DNA from 3 places in the Sporosarcina sp. SAFN-010 genome. Region 3 is predicted to be linked to each of the others. Evidence: riboswitches for the same ligand, from Rfam matches in the RefSeq annotation. Region 3 holds a riboswitch; each other region holds the start of a gene.

Region 1 (4,655 bases), on a different contig from region 3:
GAATGATCAATTTGTCGTCAAATATGCAACAAGAGAAGCAGATTTAGGACTTGATTTAAAAGAGTTTGGGCTAAAAGATCTCTTGCAGCAGCGAATGGTTGCAGGTGTTTTTGTTGCGGATCGTCTGGAAATCAGTGCAGCTACAAAAGCAACGAATAAGTTCAGTTATACACCTACGCCCGATAAAAAATATATGATTCAAATTGCAGCAACCGCCGATCAGTTTTCGGATTCGATTCAATCGATGGACTTAGAAAAAGTGACGGCTGATTTAAAAAAGAAACATGAGTATGTGAAAGATATCGGTATCTATACGATCGACATCGATGGTGTACCGTCTTATTCGATGAATAAGAAAGATGATAAGGGAGAGGCTGCGCTCCTGCCTAAGTCACTGATGAAAGCAGGGACAAAGGCAATTGGTGACAATAAAGAAAAAGTCATCAATAACCTGAGTGGCGAATCAGGTCTGTCCCATAAATTGATTCCTCAAATCGATCTAGATGCGAGTGAGGATAATGCATTTCGACAATCACGCTTACTGTCTTTAACGTATGATGCAAACTATTACAACAAAAGATTGCAAGCTAATAACATAACTTCAATCGTGATGGTTGTCGTTTCAATAATTGTTTCTGTCTTATTATCCATCGTTATTGGACGCCGAGTGTCGAAGCCAATCCATGAGTTCAGTCATGTTATTGATCAGACTGCTAAATTGAATTTCACTAAAAATGAGCATGTAGACAACTTGCTTACACGAAAAGATGACTTTGGTGTATTGGCTGAACAGTATGAAGAGATGCTCGTATCGGTACGGGGAGCTTTCGAAAAAGTCATTGACTCTTCAGACCAATTACTAGCTATGTCGAGCGAATTCACTGCCAGTGCGGATGAAACGAAAATTGCTTCTGTTCAAATTTCTGATTCCGTCCAAGAAATGGCGTATGAAACAGAAAACCAAACACAATCTGTTCAACATGCGGTTTCGGATATTGGAACGATTAATCAGGAAGTAGATCGACTTTCTGAGAAAATTAGTAATGTGAATGAGCTTGTACAGCATACCGTTTCGATTTCAACAAACGGAAATGCACGTGTGCAAGAGACTGAAAAGAATATGGAACAAATCAATAGCTATACCAGACAGTCTAAAGAAACTGTCATTGAACTTCACGAAAAGTCTTCTAAGATTGAAAGCTTCTCAGTCTTCATTACCTCTATTGCTGACCAGACCAATCTGTTGGCACTGAATGCGGCGATTGAATCTGCCCGTGCAGGGGAAGCAGGTAAAGGGTTTGCAGTAGTTGCGGATGAAGTCCGGAAGCTCGCAGTAGAATCGAGTAGTGCTGCTAACCACATTAGCCAGCTCATCAGTGAAATCAAACAAGATATTTCACAAACTGTCGACAGCATGACAGATGGTTATGAAGCAGTGAAAAATGGAACTGCCTTAGTCAGTGAGTCGGGAGAAGCCTTTAGAAGTATTTTACTTGCAGTCCAGTCTGTCTCAGAACAGACAACTGAAGCGACAACGATTTCTACAGAAGTCGAGAACGTAATGGGGAATTTACTGAAATCCATTGAGCAGATCTCCTCGTTGTACGAAAAGTTAGCAAGCCACTCTGGAGAAATTGCAGCAACGACAGAAGAGCAAACGGCTACAGTTGAAGAAGTTGCTGCCGCTGCCAAGAACCTATCCGATATAGCGGAAGATTTAAAAGGTGAAATCGGTAAATTCACGGTGTAACTCGTGGATAGCCACCAAGTTACTTCAGAATATATCAATTGAAACATTAAGAAGGCAGCCAATCATTCAATTGGCTGCCTTCTTTTTAAAAGTGTTGACTGTGAGCGGTACAAAGATAAGATTGTAAATTCGTCTTCACTTTTCGGGATGAAGAAATACTAGGATCTTACCTTCCTGAACGTCTTCTGAATAGCGTTCGGATTCCTCATCAGGAACTCCGATTTCCATAAGTGCATGCTTTAATCCACCAGCACCCGAGCTAGCACCTACAACTGCTCCGCCAATAGTTGAAATAATAGGACCAGCAGCTAACACGGCGCCAAGTCCGGGAACCACTACTGCCGAAATCCCTGCAATTACGCCTGCTATCCCCAGTGTTCCACCAGTTAATGCCCCAGCGATGGCTCCATCTTTAGTGGACGGCTTTACTTCCTGTGTGAATTCAGGCAGATTTTTTGTATTTTTAGCAATCACTGAAATTTCCTCGGTTTTGTAGCCTCTCTCTCTTAATCGTTCAACAACTTCAACCACTTGTTGTTCGTTTTCATATACCTCAATATCGTAATTCTTCATTGTAAATTACCTCCTGTTTGCTTGAACAATGAATTCTATACCCCCTATTTAGTTTCTTTAGACACATTTCACTTTAACACTTTACTTTTCTAGAATTGTATTTCTAATTTGCAACTCTCGGGAATTGGTTTTTCAGTAATTTTCAATGAAAGTTACTTGGTTTTTATGTAAGTTAAACCAATATTAATATAAAACCCCCTTCCAACATTACCTGAAAACAAGCAACTTGAATCTAGTGCTATTTGTTCATGGTGTGGAACCAAAGGTATGATAGTATTTAAACTATAAAATAACTGAATAGGCAAACCTAAAGAAATTTAGGGACGCAAAGCTATAGGGACTAAGGTGTATCACTATGTCAGCCAGTTGCCGAAGAGTACACACTACTTTTTGTTTAGTAAAGTTAACTAACTGCTACTTGTTTTTTTGACTTTATATAATCCAAAGCTACTCTTTTTGAGTAGCTTTTTTTGTGCGCTCAGTAGGGAATATATTCATGAGGAGGAAAAGTATATGAAGATGATTGCGTTCGCAACAGCAGCTGCCTTGGCTCTTAACGTAGTCTGCAGTCCAATTTCTGTATTAGCAAATGTACAACCGCAAGAAGGATTAGTCATGCCTACTGTAGCAGAAAGTAACCAAAGTACCGGTATTGCATCGGTTCGAAAATTCGACTTGTACGGAAAAGCGAGTCTACCTGCATACGATGAAGTATTCAAAATGCCTATCTCGAATATAAAATCGATCACAAACAATGGAGGGAACTACTCAGGCTCTCCTATTAATCATGCGATTGACGGAGAACTGAAGACACATTGGGAAACAAATAAGCCGAATAGTGCTTCATTTACTAACGAAGTTGTGGTGGATCTTAACGAATCCACAACCTTAAATAGAATTGTCTATGCCGCGCGCCAATCCAGTGCAAAAGGAAAAGGCTTTGCACAAGAGTTTGAAATCTATAGTTCACAATCAGCCGATGGTAATGATTTCTCATTAGTTTCTTCAGGAGGTTACAACGGCTCAACAGGTGATGTAGTAGAAATCCAGTTTGCCCCGACGAAATTTAAGCGAGTTAAATTTGTATTCACAAAAGCTAACCAAGACTGGGCAAGCGCTTCAGAGTTTCAATTTTACAAAGAAGATTCTGTATCCGACAAAATGGAAACACTATTCACGGATGCATCGCTAAGTTCAGTTAGTGATCAGTTTAAAACGCTGGATGCGTTAACGAGATTGGATGCTGAAGCAAAGGGGCATCCGTTCTATCCTCAATTCAAAGAAGATATAGAGAATGCAAAAGTTCTCATTAACAAAGCGGAAATTGAATCTACTACAGCAGTAACTAAACCATTCCTGCATTATTCAAATGAAGCCTACTCTCAGTTTTTTAGAATGGATCGTCAAAACATCAAAGGGATTCGCAACAATGGTGGGCATTATGCGAGTGCCGTTATTGAAAATGCAATTGACGGCAACCTTAACACGTACTGGGAAACAAATAGAAGTAACACCAATGACTTTTCAAACGAAGTCGAAGTCGAATTTAAAGATAGCGTAACGTTAAATCGACTTATGTATGGGGCAAGACCTTCTGACCGAAAGGGGTTTGCTGAAGAGGTTGAAATTTATACTTCCAAAACATCCAAAGGAGACACCTATCAGCTTGTAGCAACAGGGCAGCATAATATGGTTGCTGGATTAGTTGAAGTCAAATTTGCACCAACCGAATTTAAGCGCGTAAAATTCAAATTTAAAAAATCTAACCAAAACTGGGCCACGTTATCGGAACTAGCCTTCTACAGTCAGGACCCGATAGAAGAGCAAGTCGCCAATCTATTCACAGATGGTCTTATGAATGAGTTAAAGCCGGAATTTGCTTCTATGGATGCAATTCAACAATTGGAGAAAGAAGTTGCGAAGCATCCTTTAAAAGAACAGTTACAACAATACGTAACAATGGCAAAAGACGTACTCAACAACGTACATGTTTCTAACGAATCAATCGTGATTGCATCGCAGCGGGGGAACTCAAGTACAGAAGCCAGCAAACATCAAATTGCCAGAACCTCGTTCTCACTAGATACATTTGGTAGATACGTAGTGCCAGGTGAGACAATCCAAATTACAGTTGAAGCAGATGAAAACGGCGTCATGCCAAATCTAGTTCTTGGTCAAATAGCTGATGATAAAAATGGATGGATTAGAAGATATGCGTTAAAACAAGGATTGAATCGAATAACCGTTCCAGCATTCGATAACATGAAGCCATCTGTTGCATATGTGGAAAACAATGCGCTACCAACTGAACAGTCATTTGCTCCAAAAGTAA
Region 2 (4,655 bases), 260 kb from region 3:
CTCAGGAGTAAAGTTTCCCTTAGTTTCACAAAAGTTAATTGGATTAGAAAGCATTTGGGTAAAGGTTCAACCTTTTTTGTCAAACAATCAATCATTCAGGTTAATGTATGTTTGAATGTAGCCGAATAGCAGCTACTTACATCCTATTGAATGATAGCTTGTTAATCCTTACTTTTTATCAGCTGTTTTCTAAGCTTTTTAAGCAACCGCACTTTCCGTTTTTTTTACTCTCACAACTGAAATTCCAAAATGCTAGGCACATATTGACTGTGATATACAATCAGATTATAAGAGAAACATTAACTCGCGCTCTTCTAATGATAATGATGATAGTAAGTCTTCTAAACCTTCATCTTCTATTTTTCATGAACAAGAATGCCACGCTTCAAAAACAGATTCGAAATTTTCATTATTAAGATGAACTACAAGCGATTTTAAATGAATTCGAATACGTGGAAACAGCCATTAAATGCACGAATTCTGTGCTCATTTCCTATCTCGTACCAAACGCAGCAAATTAAGGTACTCAGCTAATTTAGGTGCCAGTGTTGGCTTATTTCTCGTCTATTATTTGTCTCTTTCAAAGCATTTGAAACAGCTTGATTATGCAATCATTAAGCGTGTTTCTTAAATAATTGTGGGTAAATTGAGCCGCGCTGCACTTCGTAAACTAAAGAAGTCAAAAACGCTTCTTTCCATTGACTAAACGATAGTTATGGTAGGAAAAACATACTTACCTCGGGCGCCTTTTCATGAAGAACGTGCAAGAATTAAATTGCACGAGAGCTTTACCAATGAAACGTCTAAAGAAAATCTGTCATGTTGGAGCTGTATAATTATGTTTAATCAACACGCGTGATGTATAAGGATATTGTTCCTATGGACTGCTAGATACTGCTGCATATGAAATTTTGAAAGTGGTGTTAAAGAAGGAAATGATGAGCTTTCAGGGAGTTGAATCATTACTAAAAGAGCAATGTGACAAAATATACAAACCAGACGGGCCCCCTTGCCATGGCAAGGGGGCCCGTCTGAGTATCTGAGTTTTGGGATGATCATACCAGCACTTCATGCTTATATTGCACCAATCCTGTTACATTCGCATAGAGCGCTGCTTGTGTCCGATCACCAAGATCCAATTTTGATAAGACCTGGCTTACATGCTTTTTCACTGTGTTTTCGGTGATGTATAGGTTCTCGGCTATTTGTTTATTCGAAAATCCCTGACCGAGTTTTTGTAAGATCTCTTTTTCCTTCGAGGTAAGAAGATTTACATGGCTGTTATCCATATGTGGGCTGTTCTGTGACTGTATCAATTGATCTATTATGTCCGGGTCATAATATTTTCTTCCTCTTTGAATCATTTGAAGTGCATATATGAGTTCTTCGGGGTGTGCTTCCAGTGATATATAACCTTCTACATCCATGACTGTTGCGTATTGGAAAGACATCGGGTCCTTTGAATAGATCAGGATGACGAATTTGCAGGTAGCCCCTCGCTTTCTCGCTTCGGTTATCACTTCTAATCCCCATTCTTCTCCTAAGTGGAATGCAACAATCACCAAATCCGGATTTTCTCTTTGAATCAGAGAAAGTGCTTCTTGCTTGTTTCTGGCTTCTCCGGACACCTCCATCATATCCTGCAGTGATAAAAACGAGATCAGCCCTTTGCGAATGAGTGTTTGATCATCCACTAATACTATTTTCATCAATATATAGCCTCCTCACTCACTAAAGAGTGTGTCTCATATAATACGTACAAATGATATGAGGCCGGTTGCACCACTGACTCCATACATCCAAGGTGCCCAGATAGAGGATGTAGTTCATAGTCTCCAATTTAGTAATTACATACTAATAGTATACATGATGATTTCTGAAAAGACTGTCGATTTTTAAGGGAGATAAAGAACCTTTTTTGTAAGATTATTTCTTGTTTAGTCGTTTTGTCTCTTTTAGATGCTACAAACCAACCAATAAAAATATTCTACCATCAGAAATGTAAAAGTGAATGGCACTAAATAATACCATTGGAATTATCCTTAAGTGGTGTGTGAACATTTTAAATATTACACCTTAGAGGGACGAGAATTAATTTCCCTGTGTTTATACTAAAGCTAGTTCCAATATCATAGCGGTTGGTTGCAGAATAAGGGGGGCTTTCATAAATAAGAATCATTAATTAAAGTACATCATTGAAGGTACATCGCTATGAGCGAAACTGAAGGTGTGAGGAATGATCAAGTTGTTTGCAGCGGCTAAGAAAGAACTAATCTTACAAGACATTTCCAGAAACAAGAAACATCTTGATAGGAAGAGTTTCGGAGCCTACACAAAAAGAAGAAGTAATGACATCGAAAATGGTCAAGACTTCGAAACGATACTTAAAAAAAGTATTGTCCAAGTTAGTAAACGTAATGACAAATTTAAAAACAAATCTGAGGGGGAACAAAAAAATGGGTATTAAAGCGAAATTAGGTATGGGTGTTGCAACTGGAGTGTTGGCTATTAGTATGATTGGTGGAGGAACATATGCTTATTTTAACGATGTAGAAACATCTACTAACACATTTGCTGCAGGGACATTGGATTTAACACTCAATCCTGTGGAAATTATCAAGGTTGATAATATTAAACCTGGTGATTGGATGAATCGTACATTTAAGTTAGAAAATACGGGGAGTCTGGATATTTCTAAAATTTTTCTAACGACTGACTACACTGAATCAGTTGCAGGTTTTGGCGATCATATTGTGGTGGATTTTCTTAAAAATGAAGATAAAGGTAGCATTCTTGGGGAAAGCAATGTCATTGTAAGTAAGACATTGAACGAATTGAAGAGTATGTCAGCGGATGCCGTTAAAAATGAATCCCCGAAGTTTTTTGGATGGCAGGGCGGTGAGAAAAGCGGTATCAAAGCTGGTACAACGGACAATATGTATGTGAAATTCAGATTTAATGATAATGGCGCAGACCAAAATGCATACCAAAAAGCATCCTTAGAATTAAAGTGGAAATTTGATGCACAACAGACAGCAGGCACTTCAAAATAAATTCTTTCTATATCAAGGGAGGAGAGCATTTCTCCTCCCTTCTTTCACTTCAATTGATCATCCATGCTCTCCCTTATGTATATTTCTCAACATATAATAGTGCCTTGTGTTTTGAGGAATATATATAATGACCGTTTACCTATTACTATTATAAAGGAGTGATAGTGCTGAGAAACAACCGAAAACGTACTGCCCGGGAAACGTATAAAGGTCTTTTTCTGCTTTTAAAGATAACAGCCATTTTCTATTTATCTATTTTCAGCATTAGTTACATGTCGTCTGAAACGTCTGCATATTTAGGCGACCAATCGAAAGTTTCACAGGTGATTACTGCAGGTACATGGGAGGAAGAGTCGGAAGAGAGTGAATGTGATGAGGAAAATGAAAATGACGAAATGCCAAGTGAAGGAGCCGACGATGATTGTAAGGGCAGTGAGGATAAATCTGAAGTGGAAAAGGATGAGGTACATGAAGACGAAAAAGTAACCGATCCGGAAAATATGGAGTCAAGTGAATTAGAAGACAAAGTGGATTCAGGTGCTGATGAAGAAAAGGATTCGCAGACACCTAACAGTGAGGATCAAATAAAGCCAGACGGAACGGGAAATTCAGTAAACAAATCAGAAGAAAAGAGTCCAGATGATAAGAATTCCACAGAAAATAAAGCATCAGAAGAAAAACCAGTTGAGAAAAAGGATGAAGAAACGAGTGATACAGTAGAACAAAAATTAAATACAAAGAATTCGGAGGGGAATACAAATGAAAAAACTGAAAGTAATGAAATGGATAAATAGTCTCATCACAGGCATATTGATAATACTATTAATTAGCATAGCCTCGCTGGTGGGTGTCACGAAGATATCTGGAGGTGAACCCCAGCTTTTGGGTAACCAAATTAAGACAGTTTTGTCGGGTTCAATGGAGCCTGGAATTAAAACTGGATCAATTATTACTGTAAAACAAGCAACAGATAAGACCAAATATAAGGAAGGCGATGTCATCACGTTTCAGGAAGAAAATGGAATTTTAATTACACACCGAATTACAGAGGTAATCAAAAGTGGAGATTCTGTACTTTACCGCACAAAAGGCGACAACAACAATGCAGAAGACATGAATCCGGTTCTATCTGAAAATGTCGTAGCAGAGTACACAGGTATTACAGTTCCTTACGCTGGGTACCTCATTAACTTTTCCCAATCAAAGAACGGTGCATTTTTTCTGCTAATACCTGGATTTCTATTGCTTATCTACTCGGGGTTTGTGGTATGGAGAGCGCTGTCTGAAATAGAAGTGTCCCCTAAAAAACAAGCAGAATTACTGGGGGAAGATGGCGGGAAAAGTTCTTCCTGAGTAGGTTGTTGAGAAATAAAAGGAGGAATCTCCATGAAAAGGCTGCGCTCAGTTTTTCAGTTCTTTTTATTAATTGGCGGATTGTATTTTCTTCCTGTAGTGAGTGTATTTGCAGATAGTGAAAATGACACAGACAAGAAAGAGTTAGATATTAGTCTTTCACCAAAAGATACGTTATTTGATATCAGTAATATGAAGCCTGGTGACTGGGCACCCCGTACCCTTACAGTCAAAAATTCCGGGAGTAAA
Region 3 (4,655 bases):
TAACAACGAGATGTGGGGGAGAGCAAATGTGGAGCGAAGTAACCTAAACCTACCGGAGGACACAGTTGCTGTAGAAGATTTTATAACAAATGAGAATGGTCAAACAGAAGATTATTTAAAGGCAATTCAGTCGGCTATTGATTTTTGTGCAACGCAAAAGAAAGAAAAAGTGAAGTTGAAAGCCAATAAAATATATACAATAAAGTCTGGTTTTACCGTGAAGGAAGGGGTAGAACTAGAGTTTGGAAGTAATTCCGTAATCGTGGTGAAAGGGAATTATCGAGTGTTGACGGTTGAAAAAGATGCGGTCATTAGGAATGGGACTATCCAAGTAATGGATCCAACCTTTCAAGCAGAAGTTATATTTCTAAAAGGCCAGGATCAGTATGATGCTACAAATAAAACGCGAGTTGAAAATATGACAATCATTAATAAAAGTAAAAACTACAATGGCACGGGGCTTTCATTATATGCTAAAGGAAAGTGGCACAATATTAGCTTCGTCCAGTTTGAAAATATCTCAATCGTGGGATTTAAAACAGCTATTCAACTAAAAGCAGAGAATCCAGGAGCTGGCACATATAGCTGGATTAATGCTAATCGCTTTGAAAATATGACGATAGATGATTGTGTGTTAGGTATACAAATAATAGGTTCCATGACAATCCCCAACGAATGTTCAGGTAACCTTTTCACGGGATTGCAAGTGCAACTAACCGAGAAAACAAAACAAATAATAAAAGTAGACGGTTCATATAATAAATTTGAAGGAATGGTTTGGGATGCGCAACGTATTAATGGTTCGAATCCACTTGTGCTATTTACAGCTAAAACCGAATACAATAAATTAGATATGAATGTGGCGACTAAATCTTTAAGCGACAAAGGGCAAAATAATCAGTATTAGAGAATAACTTAACACTGTCATTTGAATCTATGCGATATTAGCTTCAATCGACCACCTGCCATCGCGGGTGGATTTTTACATACTAGTGGTTGAGTTAACCTCTATGTCTGAAGGTAACACAAGGAACCGAGATTATACTTAACGCTACAAATAAAGTGCTTAATTAACTGTATTAATGGAACTGTTTGAAAAAAAGTGCCTACCCATTAACATTCGTCAATATTGTCATTTTGAATTTTCCTATATGATAGTGGTAATTAGGTATAAGTACCAAATCATAGAAAAGGCAAACTTACTTAAAAGTAAGGACGCAAAGCTTCAGGTCTAAGGGGAAAGTTGCTATGACGGCTGAGCTACCTATCCTATTAGGGGGATTTTCTGATGAAGAACGATCGAGAGATGTTGGATGGGGAATGGGTGTTCTTGATGAAGAAAGCAAAAAATCTAGGTGTCTCCCCGGAGGAAGTAAGAGAGTTCCTAAAAAATGTGAAGTTGAAGGAAACGAATGATGGATTCCCAAAGGAAAAGGCAAACTAGCAGTCTTATGGAATGCTAGTTTACGTAAAGAGAGAGGTTAAGTCCAGAAATGTAAAATCGATCTTGAAAATAAAAAGTTCGCAATCATTTTGTGGATTTCATCCTTATGAACAATCAGGACTGACATGGTTGGACACCTAAACTACAGATTGCTAAGCTACTTGTGATTACAGCACGCAACCATCAGATTTCACATCACTGCAGCTCCCCTTGCGTTAACAGAACAGCTACTTCTAACTTTAGACACACACCATAAGGATAATAATCATAAGGGACTCACGATAATAGACGTTAGTTATTATCGTGGGTAGACTTCTGCCATTTTTGGAATTCCAAATACTGTTTGAACTGCTCTTTGCTAATTCCAGAATCCATTGCCTCTTTGGCTAACTCTAGCCACTCAATGTCCAAATCCTCTTCTTGAGCCTCATCTTCAAGAATTAACTTCTCAACACTGACATCTAGAACTGCAGCTATTTTGTTTAAAAATTGAATAGAAGGATTTAATTGTAGTTGTCGCTCGACTGAAGAGATATAGGATTTTGCTACACCAGCTCGATTTGCTAATTCAGTTAACGACAATCCTTTTATCATCCGAAGTTCGCGAATTCGCTTTCCGATAGACATTATAATCACCCTTAGTTATGCAAAAACTAAATTTTATCACTAGCATCGCATGAATTTTACGTACAGGACTTGCAATAATCAGGTTTATTAAATAAAGAAGTATGGTATAAAAACCTATTGAAATGGGTCTATGGTATTTGTTTATGGTTATGACTATAAAGTACCAATTCGAAGCTATGACTTTACAAAAACCATGTGAACTGTGATTATTCCCTGTTCTTGTTAAAGAACAGGGGATGCACATCGTTTAAAACTACTATACAAAGAAGATGCACCTGCTGTCAATTTGAACATTTCACAGAAGGCTGTGTAGCGTTCGATGAGTAGTATGGCGAGAGTACGTAGGTGAGAGCAGCATAGATTACCAATGGGAGATTGGTCTTGCGAATTCAGCATTTCTTAAAATGAATCCAAAAAACTTACTATATTTGGAGGATGGAGTACTATGGAATTGTACAAGCAGTCTGTTAATATTTTGTAGCATGTGTAACAAGCAATTGAAATAAAAGGTGAAGCGATGGTCCGTATGCCGTTAGCTTAACTGGACGATAATGAGAGGGGGGTAGTATACAGTTTTTTGTGTTTGAACTTATATATTATAGGGAATTATAATTAGATAACTGGAGTAGTTAGCTTAACTAAGTTGAAGAGGGGGAGTATGGAATGACCATTAAAGACGGGAAATATCCAAACAAAGAAGACTTGGAACCCAAAGTGCCGAAACAAGGGAAACCAGCAGGACCTGCGGATGAGTTACCATTGTCGGATCCTGCCGATTCGAATTTCACCCAGGAGTTTCTGGAAAACGAACGCGAAAAAACAGGGGAGCATGCGCCTTCTGTATTTAGGGAAAGTGAAGAGAAGTCCTCTGAACGTAATCATAATGAAAAAGCCCACACGGAATGGAACGAATCTAAACGCAACACATAAGCCAGCTGACGCAACCAGTCAGCTGGTTTTCTAATGCTTAGCTTATTAACCGCATAGGTCAATTTTGAATGAACTCTTGGCTTCTATTAAGGAAACTTATATTTAGCAGGTTTACCAATCTCCATTTGTAGGAATAGATGACTAGACTATTTACTAGAATGGAGGATCTTAATGTTCCGAGACCCGTATTATTCAAACCTTTTCAGCTGGCTACCAGATCTACTGCTCGGCATTATTGTACTTATCATTGGTTTTATCATTGCTAAAGTTGCCGAAGGGGCAGTTGTGAAAGCCATGAAAAAAGGTCACATGAATGAACGTTTAAACATGCAACACCAAAAGTGGAGTGCTGACCGAATTGCCGGCAAGATTGTATTTTTCGGTATTTTACTACTCACCATCCTCATCTTCTTTAATATTATGAACCTCAACACAATTTCTTCACCATTCCTGGATGTGTTTGCAGGACTAAGCGGTGCGGTACTTGGAATTCTAAAAGCAGGTCTTATCCTGCTGCTAGCTTGGGTGCTTGCAACCCTCGTGAAAAAGCTGATTCTGTCTGCAGGACATAAAGTGAATGTACACAAATATGTCTCTAAAGTAGGCGGATCTGCAGAATCAGTCGATAAAGCACAGTGGATTTCGACGGCTGCGAACGTTGCATTCTATTTGATTTTACTTCTGTTTATCCCAGCGGTATTGAATGCGCTTGGTTTAAGTGGAGTAAGTGGTCCGTTTGAGAACTTATTAACTGGATTTGTCGCATTTATCCCTAAGCTCGTTGGTGCTGCACTAATCTTTGTAGTAGGTATCCTGATCGCTAAAATTGTTCGCATGATTGTGACGAAGTTGCTCGAATCAATCGGTGTAGATAAAGTTGCGGACAAATTGAAGGTTTCATCTGCTGTAAAAGGGACAAGTATTTCAAAAGTGATCGGAACCATCGTGTTCGTACTAATCTTGATTCCTGTTACCATTTCAGCACTTGAAGTACTGGACTTAGAAGGGATTTCCCAGCCTGCGATTGCCATGTTGAATGACATTATGGTGATGCTTCCTAAAATCATCGTTGCGATTGCATTGATTCTCGTTGGTGTATATGTGGCGAAATGGATTAAAGGGATTGTGGAAACGTTACTTGCCAATCTCGGCGTAGACTCCTTATCGAATAAGATGGGTGTGAAGTCAACGAACCGTTCTGGCAGTTTTACAGTTTCATCTGTTATCGGAACGATTGTACAAATTGTAGTGATTCTATTGTTTGTTGTAGAAGCGCTTCAAATTGTACAACTTGCGTTTATGGTGACTCTGGCAACTGCGATTTTCGCTTACTTGCCAATGGTACTTGCTGCAGTACTAATTCTAGCAGTCGGGTTCTGGCTTGCGAACCTTGCAGAGAAATTCATTGGAAATGTTATGCAAACGAAGCAAGGGAATCCACACATTCTCCGCTACGTCGCGAAATACGCTATCTTAGCGTTCGCGTTCTTCATGGCGCTTAGTCAGCTTGGGATTGCACCTGCGATCATCAATGCTGCATTCATTCTCATCCTAGGTGGCGTTGCACTTGCATTTGGTCTAGCTTTTGGACTGGGTGGACGCGATCACGCATCTCGTTACTTGTCTAAGATGGAGTCCAGCTTGCAAGATGTAG

What was found. Region 3 has a riboswitch for cyclic di-GMP ahead of ACR65F_RS04385 (anti-repressor SinI family protein). Riboswitches for the same ligand answer to the same signal wherever they lie in the genome.
Region 1: linked by a shared signal. The riboswitch ahead of ACR65F_RS11910 (NPCBM/NEW2 domain-containing protein) and the one ahead of ACR65F_RS04385 (anti-repressor SinI family protein) in region 3 are both predicted to bind cyclic di-GMP.
Region 2: linked by a shared signal. The riboswitch ahead of ACR65F_RS03200 (LuxR C-terminal-related transcriptional regulator) and the one ahead of ACR65F_RS04385 (anti-repressor SinI family protein) in region 3 are both predicted to bind cyclic di-GMP.

Annotation. Positions count from the first base shown of each region.
Region 1 covers NZ_JBPFDS010000010.1:4,293-8,947, reverse strand. Annotated here, with positions in the region: gene ACR65F_RS11920 (methyl-accepting chemotaxis protein) at 1-1,750, shown strand, start outside; gene ACR65F_RS11915 (general stress protein) at 1,886-2,323, opposite strand; cyclic di-GMP riboswitch class I at 2,614-2,697, shown strand; gene ACR65F_RS11910 (NPCBM/NEW2 domain-containing protein) at 2,837-4,655, shown strand, end outside.
Region 2 covers NZ_JBPFDS010000002.1:45,503-50,157, reverse strand. Annotated here, with positions in the region: gene ACR65F_RS03200 (LuxR C-terminal-related transcriptional regulator) at 1,056-1,709, opposite strand; cyclic di-GMP riboswitch class II at 1,763-1,845, opposite strand; gene ACR65F_RS03195 (hypothetical protein) at 2,237-2,467, shown strand; gene ACR65F_RS03190 (TasA family protein) at 2,457-3,053, shown strand; gene ACR65F_RS03185 (hypothetical protein) at 3,218-3,847, shown strand; gene sipW (signal peptidase I SipW) at 3,813-4,406, shown strand; gene ACR65F_RS03175 (TasA family protein) at 4,440-4,655, shown strand, end outside.
Region 3 covers NZ_JBPFDS010000002.1:307,108-311,762, reverse strand. Annotated here, with positions in the region: gene ACR65F_RS04390 (hypothetical protein) at 1-907, shown strand, start outside; cyclic di-GMP riboswitch class I at 1,183-1,268, shown strand; gene ACR65F_RS04385 (anti-repressor SinI family protein) at 1,289-1,444, shown strand; gene ACR65F_RS04380 (helix-turn-helix domain-containing protein) at 1,736-2,071, opposite strand; gene ACR65F_RS04375 (hypothetical protein) at 2,735-3,001, shown strand; gene ACR65F_RS04370 (mechanosensitive ion channel) at 3,173-4,655, shown strand, end outside.